Regions from separate parts of the Thioalkalivibrio sp. ALJ1 genome, predicted to be linked through region 1. Evidence: predicted binding sites of a transcription regulator. Region 1 holds the regulator's gene; the other holds the start of a gene.
The links. The regulator FliA, encoded in region 1, starts transcription of late flagellar genes. The targets are predictions, from matches to a motif close to GCTAAAGTTNNNNNNNNNNCNGCCGATA.
Positions count from the first base shown of each region.

Region 2: the regulator FliA is predicted to act here: its motif matches at 2,268-2,295, upstream of F462_RS10340 (methyl-accepting chemotaxis protein).

Region 1 covers NZ_KN050684.1:2,111,233-2,114,953, reverse strand. The annotation lists gene F462_RS12290 (protein phosphatase CheZ) at 1-400, opposite strand, end outside; gene cheY (chemotaxis response regulator CheY) at 511-891, opposite strand; gene F462_RS12280 (RNA polymerase sigma factor FliA) at 933-1,700, opposite strand; gene F462_RS12275 (MinD/ParA family protein) at 1,697-2,521, opposite strand; partial or broken gene flhF (flagellar biosynthesis protein FlhF) at 2,690-3,721, opposite strand, start outside.
Region 2 covers NZ_KN050684.1:1,689,654-1,693,374, reverse strand. The annotation lists gene motA (flagellar motor stator protein MotA) at 1-754, opposite strand, end outside; gene F462_RS10345 (HDOD domain-containing protein) at 865-2,244, shown strand; gene F462_RS10340 (methyl-accepting chemotaxis protein) at 2,411-3,721, shown strand, end outside.

The sequences.
Region 1 (3,721 bases):
CCGATAGCTGGCGGTTACGAAACCGTGTCCATTTTTCTGTCAGCTCAGCGGCCTGCTGGCTGAAGGACTCGGCAATGGGAAGACTCGACTCGATCGCATTCATCGTGTCGTGTGCCGCCTGTTCGGTCATCGTGACTACGTAATTCAGGCGTTCCTTCGCATCCGGGATCTCGGCCCGCGTCAGTTCGACCAGTCTCGAGTCGCCGCGGAAGCTCTGCAAGGCCTCGTGGAGGTCTCGAGTCAGTTTGCCCAGTTCATCGAAGAGTTCCCGGTCATAAGGACGCGCCAGGTCCTGGACCAACGCCCGGGCACCCGTGTCGTCACCGGCTTCCAGTCGCTCGACGAGTTTGCGGGCGAGATCGAGCTGTCCGTCACGCGGCGGATGTTCCTGTTCAGTCATGAAAAGCCTCTTGCTGAAACCCCGCCGCCAGGATATGCCTCCCGGCGGTGTTTACAGGCGAACCGGGCCGCTTTGGCGCCAATCCAAAATGGTCCGCTATCGGCACAAACTTATCCTTGTGCCTCAATACGTTCAAAGATTTTATCGATCTTTTCCTTTAGGGTTTCAGCGGTGAACGGCTTGACCACATAGCCGTTCACACCTGCTTCCGCCGCCTCCACGATCTGGTCGCGCTTGGCCTCTGCCGTCACCATCAGCACCGGCATCGACTTCAGATTGGCATCCGCCCGGACGGCCTTGAGCAAATCAATGCCCGGCATGTTGGGCATATTCCAGTCCGTAATGAGGAAGTCGAAGTCACCGTTTTGCAGCATCGGCAACGCGGTACTCCCATCATCGGCTTCCTGGGTATTGTTAAAGCCGAGATCGCGCAAGAGGTTCTTGATAATGCGCCGCATCGTGGAAAAGTCGTCCACGATGAGAATTTTCATTCCCTTGTCCACACGTCACTCCGGGATTCGTAGGGTGGGTTTTAGAATAACTGCAAAGCCGTGCCGTCTTCGAGCCACGACCCCATGCGCGCGCGCAGGCGGATCACCGCCTGACTGCGGATTTGGCTGACACGCGACTCGGTCACGCCCAACACCGCACCGATCTCGCGCAAATTCAGTTCCTCGATGTAGTACAGCGAAAGCACCAGACGCTCGCGTTCTGGCAAGTCGCCCAATGCCTCGGCCAGTTCCTCGCGGAACTCGCCCGCTTCCATATTCCGCGCGGGCGAAGCCTCCTGACCCTCAATCACCCGATCGGCGCCATCATCGCCGCCGCCGAGGTCATCCAGCGCGAACAAATGGGCACCGGCGTGATCCTGGAGCATCTCGTAATACTGATCGATGGGCACTTCCAGCTCCGCCGCAACCTCGCTACCGCGTGCGGCCCGGCCTTCGCGCGCCTCGACCGCCTGAATCGCGGAGGCGATGCGGCGGCTATTGCGATGCACCGAACGCGGCGTCCAGTCACTACGGCGCAATTCGTCAATCATCGCACCGCGAATTCGGATCCCGGCATAGGTCGCGAAAGTGGCGCCCTGGCCGCCCTCAAACTGCCGCGCAGCCTCTAACAAACCGATCATTCCCGCCTGAATCAGGTCATCCACCTGTACCGAGGACGGCAGGCGCGCCATCAAATGATGGGCGATCCGATGCACCAGTTCGATGTGATCTGCAATCAGCCGTTCGTGCCCACCGGATGCGGTGGACGTTGTTTGGTAGCCGGAAAGTCGATTTCGGGTCGCCATCATGCGCTCTGGAGCATTCGTTCCACGAAAAATCCGACGCCTCCGTGGTCACCCTTGCCGACCGGCCAACGATCAACCGTCCGGGCCAGCTCGGCGAAGGCCTTGCCCGCCGGGCTGCCGGGATACTGCTGGACCACCGGCGCGCGTTTCTGCACCGCCTTGCGGAGGTGCTCGTCCACGGGAATATAGCCGGCCAGGTCCAGGACCACCTCCGGCAAATAGTTGCCGCAAACGGTATTCAGTTTCTGCATCAGGCGGTCGGCACTCTCGCGCCCGCTGACCATGTTGGTCACCATGCGGAAACGACGCATGCCGTGGTCCCGGTGCAACACCTTGATTAGGGCGTAGGCATCGGTAATCGATGCGGGTTCGTCACAAACCACCACCAGGGTCTCTTGAACCGCGCGACAGAACGAGGTCACGGACTCCTGCAGCCCTGCTGCGGTATCCACGATCAACACATCCAACGGCTTGCGATAGGCGCTGAAAGCATGGATCAGCCCGGCATGTTCGGCCGGGGTTAGGTTCGCCATCGCGGCGATGCCGGAAGCCGATGGCACCACCTTCACCCCGTCCGGCCCCTGGACCAACACCTCCTCCAGGCTCTCCACCTCGCCGGTCACGAGGTCGTGCAGCGTTCGTTCCGGCCGCAAGCCAAGCAAGAGATCGACATTGGCGAGGCCCAGATCCGCGTCGAACAGCATCACCTCGCGCCCCAGCCGAGCCAGTCCTACCGACAGGTTGACCGAGACATTGGTCTTGCCAACGCCACCCTTGCCGGAGGCGACTGCGATGACCTTCAAGGGTTTGTTAGTGCGTGGCATAACGGCCCTTTCCAACCGGCTGAATCAGTTCCAGGCTCGCGGGTTCGGCACTGGTGACCGGGCGCGGTTGCGAGCGCGCTCGGCGGGGCGGGTCCATCTCCGCCAGGCGCTCGGCGGCCCAGGTCTCGCGGGCGTTTGCTTTAGCCATGGAACCATCCGCGTCGTCATCCAGTGCCAAGTGGGTCAGATGGCCGGTATCCACGCGATGGAAGTCTTCCGCGACGCGTTGGCCATCGCTGACGAATCCCAGCCCCAGATGTTGATCCAGCAGCACTGACAACACCTCACCTAATTGTTCGGCCTCGTCCAGCTTGGTCAACACCAGCGCCGAAGGCTCTGCCTTGCGGAAGGCCTCGAGCACCCGCCGCAGGGTGTTGCCCTGAGTAGTGGCCGAAACCACCAGCCAGCTCTCGGCGCGAATGCTCGGCGGCAGATGTGCAAACAACGACTCCTCTTCCACTGCGTTCGGGGCCTGCCCCGCCGTATCCACCAGAATCAGGTGTCCATCCTCCACCCGCCGGGCCAGGTCACGCAATTCACGCGCATTTTGCAACGCACGTACCGAGACCCCCGCCATCTGGGCAAAGGCCTGCAGCTGCCGCGTCGCGCCGATCCTTTGTGAGTCCAGTGTAACCAGCGTAACCGAATCCGGGCCCATGCGACGGATTTGGCGCAGCGCGATCCGCGCGAGGGTGGTGGTCTTGCCGACACCTGTGGGTCCGACCATTGCCAGCAATCCGCCTTCGTCGAGAATGGTTGGGCGATGCGTCGCGATCGCCCCCGACAAGCGGGCGCGCAGACGCTCCCATGCCTGTTCCGGGGAGCTGTCATCCAGAATGCTACCCGCAAGACTACGTGCCAGGGATTCACTGAAGCCCCGATCCATCAGGCGCGCCTTGCACTCGGCCGCCAGCGGATGGCGCGCAGCCCATCGGGCCTCTTCGCTCTCGGCGTACTGTCGACTCATCAGACTGCGCAGGTCGCGAAGCTCCTGACGCATCGCCTTCAGCTCCGGGTCGGCTGGCCAGGAGCCCCCCCCCTGCTCCGGTGCTCGTTCGGCGGACGGGCGCGCTGGGCTGTTGGAGCGTGTCCTTTCCGGCTCGTGCATCGGCTCGGAGGATTCACCGTCTTCCAGCGCGGCGACCACCTCCAGCCAACCATCGACGCGCCGGCTGGACAGAATCACCGCATCTTCGCCCT
Region 2 (3,721 bases), 420 kb from region 1:
AGCCCTGGACATTGGCGAGGATGCAGGCCTTGATGCACTGCAGGAACTTGGCTTCCTCCTGTGCGCGGGATTCGAGAGCGGTCGAGGTCGGCCCGGCAAAGCCGTAGGCCAGCAGAATCCCGAGGAACGAGCCGACCAGGGCAGCCGCCACGCTGGAGCCGATCTCCGCGATGGAGCCGTCGAGTTTGCCCATTGTCATCACGATGCCCAGAACCGCAGCCACGATACCGAAGCCGGGGAGGGCCTCCGCCACGCGGTGAACCGCGTGGGCCGGTTGGTGCGATTCCTCGTGGTGGGTCTCGAGGTCCAGGTCCATCAGGGCATCGAGTTCATGCGGGTTCATGCTGCCGGAGATAATCAGGCGCATGTAGTCGGTGATGAACTCCATCGCATGGTGATCCTGCAGGACCCGGGGGTGGGCCTTGAAGACCTCGCTTTCTTCCGGCTCCTCGATGTCGGCTTCCACCGCCATCAGGCCCTCTTTTCGGGCCTTGGTGAACAGCTTGTACATCATGGCCAGCAGGTCGAGATAGTCGTCCGACTTGTACTTGCTGCCCTTCATCAGGCTGGGGATGGACTTGAAGACGGTGATGACGACTCGGGGCGGGTTGGCGATCAGGAATGCCCCGAGCGCCGCGCCCCCGATGATCCAGTACTCGTAGGGCTGCCACATGACCCGGAGGTCGCCGCCATGAAAGTAGTATCCACCGAAGACCGATGAAAAAACGATGACGATACCAAGCAAATACTTCACGGACCCTGACCCCACGTTGCTTAAGCGCCATGTCGGACAGGCCATCCGTCCGCATGCATTGCTATAGTTGACGGGCTTTACGATAACGACTCCCCTGCGCGAGGTACAGCATGTCCCTGGACAAGGACGCGCCCTACATGGAAGAGGCCGCGCGCCTGGCGGCGCTGGAATGGCCGATTCTGGAAGCCAGCGATGCGGTGTTTGCGGACCCGGATGCCCTGGTGAATCGTTCCCTGCGCGAACTGGCGCGCTACGCCGAGCGCGATCCCGGCCTGAGCCTGCGCCTGGTGCGCCGGGCCAACGCCTCGCGTCGCGGTCTGCGCCAGGAAGTGCACTCGGTGGGCGACGCGATTTCCATGCTGGGCCTGGAGAACGTGCACCGGGAGGCGGCCGAGGCCCCGCGCGTCGAGGATGTGGTCACGAGACCCCAGGCCTATCGCGAGCTGGCGGCGCAGTCGCGGCTGGCAGCAATGATCGCAGGCGAGATTGCGCACAAGCGCCACGACACCGAGCCAGGCGAGGTGGCCCTGGCGGCCCTGCTGAACCAGCTAGGCCTTCTGGCGTTGCTGTCCGAGGGCGAGCCGCGCCTAGATCGGCTGCTCGAGATGCTGGAGCTCAGTGCCCTGCCGGACGAGGCCAGCTACGCCGCGCTGGGGTATGCGACGGACGACCTGTCGCGCGCCATGGCGGAGCAGATGGCGCTGCCGGAACTGGTTCAGGGCACGCTGCGCGCGGTCAACGCGGCCCATCACCGGGCCTATGAGGTCATGGTCGCGAGTGCCGTGGCCTGGCAGGTCTTCCGCGGCATGGACACCGGACGCGGCGATCGGGACCTTGGGCTGCTGGCCGGTCTGATGGGGCTGACGGACAAGGAGGCCGCGGACCGGGTGGGCGCGATCATCGAGCGTTTTAACGTGGATGTCGCCGTTTATCAGCGGGCGCCGCTGGACCCGCAGATCCCCGGTCGCGTCTGGCTGAGCGAGCGCTATCGCCCGCGCCTGGCCCTGATGCCACGTGCAGACCTGCTGGAGACCGGACTTCGCGCGCTCGAGCAGGAGACGAATCGCGAGGCCCGAATCCGCAGAATGCTGCGGGTGATGCAGTTCGGCGTGGGGTTGAACCGGGTGGTGTTCGCCCGTCTGTCCCGCGATGGGGAGAGTCTACGCGCCGAGCACCTGGTCGGGACCCTGCACGAACCGGAGTTCAGCCACTTTGTGATCAACCGGTCCGCGCTCGGACCGCTGGGTCGGGTCCTGGAGGAGGACGCCGCCCAGTGGTGGGATCGCCAGCGCATCCATGACGAGATGCCCGCTGCCGTCCGCCGCCTGACCGGCGGGGTGGACTGTCTGGTGGCTCGGCTGTGCGACGGCGACCGCGTGCTGGGCATGGTCTATGCCGACCGGCGTGCGCGCGAGCTGGATCTGACCCCGGCCGCCTTCGAGGATTTTCGTCGCGTGCTGGCGGCGGCCGCGCGTCCCGTTGACCCCTGAGGGATCCTTGAGCCGGGCTTTTGGCTCAAGTCCTTCGCGGGGCGGCCGATACTGATAAACAGACGCATATGGGCGATCAAAATCCGCGCCTTTGTGAAGGTTGATCACGGCGTATGGCGGATTTCGCGGGTCTCGCGCCCGCAGCTAAATCTAAAGGACGTGCGACATGCGCAAGAACCTGCCCGTTACCCAGACGGAATACTCGATTGATCAGCACGGCGACCTGATCTCTGCCACCGACGAGAAGGGGCGTATCCGTTTTGCCAATGATGACTTCGTGGATGTCAGTGGCTTCGAGTGGTCGGAGTTGGAGGGCTCAGCTCATAACATCGTCCGCCACCCGGATATGCCCGAGGCTGCCTACGCGAATATGTGGGAGACCCTGAAGGCCGACCGGGCCTGGATGGGCATCGTCAAGAACCGCCGCAAGGACGGCGACCATTACTGGGTGGACGCCTTCGTGACCCCCGCCTACGAGCACGGCCGCAAGAACGGCTACGAGTCGGTGCGCGCGATCCCCGAGCGCGAGCATGTCGCCCGAGCGGAGAAGGTGTATGCCGCGATCCTGCGGGGTCGGAGCTTCGCCCGGCGCTGGTACCACGGCCTTACCTGGCGCCTCGCCGGGACCTGGATTGTCGGCTTCCTGCTGGCGCTTGCGGCGGTGTTTCTGGTGTCCTCGCCACTCGTGCAGGCGGGCCTGCTGGTATTGATTTTTGCCGCGGGCGGCATCGCGTCGCTGGCATTCACTTCCGGAATCCGCCAGGCGGTTAATCGGGCCCGGGAGCAGTTCGACAACCCGGTGATGGAGTCGATCTACACCGGACGCCGCGACGACAGCGCCTCGCTGGAACTGGTGCAGCAGTTCGGCGAGGCGAAGCTGCGCACCGTGTTGGGCCGGGTCGCGGACAAGGCCGACGAGGTGAACGATGATGCCCAATCCATGACCAGCAGCGTGGACCAGACCGCCTCTGGCGTGGAGCGCCAGCAAAACGAGATCGACCAGGTCGCCACCGCGATGAACGAGATGACCTCGACCATCCATGAGATGGCGAGCAACTCCGCCCGCGCCGCCGAGGCTGCCAACAACGCCGAGAAGGAGACCGGCGCCGGGCAGGACGTCGTGAACGATACGGTATCCGTGATCAACCGCATGGCGGCCGAGGTGGAGGCGACAGCCGAGAAGCTGGGCAAGCTGGAGGCCAGCACCGAGGAAATCGACAAGATTCTGAGCGTGATCCGCGAGATCGCCGAGCAGACCAATCTGCTGGCGCTCAACGCCGCGATCGAGGCCGCGCGCGCCGGCGAGCACGGCCGCGGCTTTGCGGTCGTGGCGGACGAGGTGCGTTCGTTGTCGCAGCGCACCGACGAGTCCACTGTGACCATCCGCAAAATGATCGAGACCCTGCAAAGTGGCGCCCGCGAGGCAATGTCCGCGATGCGGGCCAGTCAGGAGCAGGCCGCCGACGGGGTGGAAAAG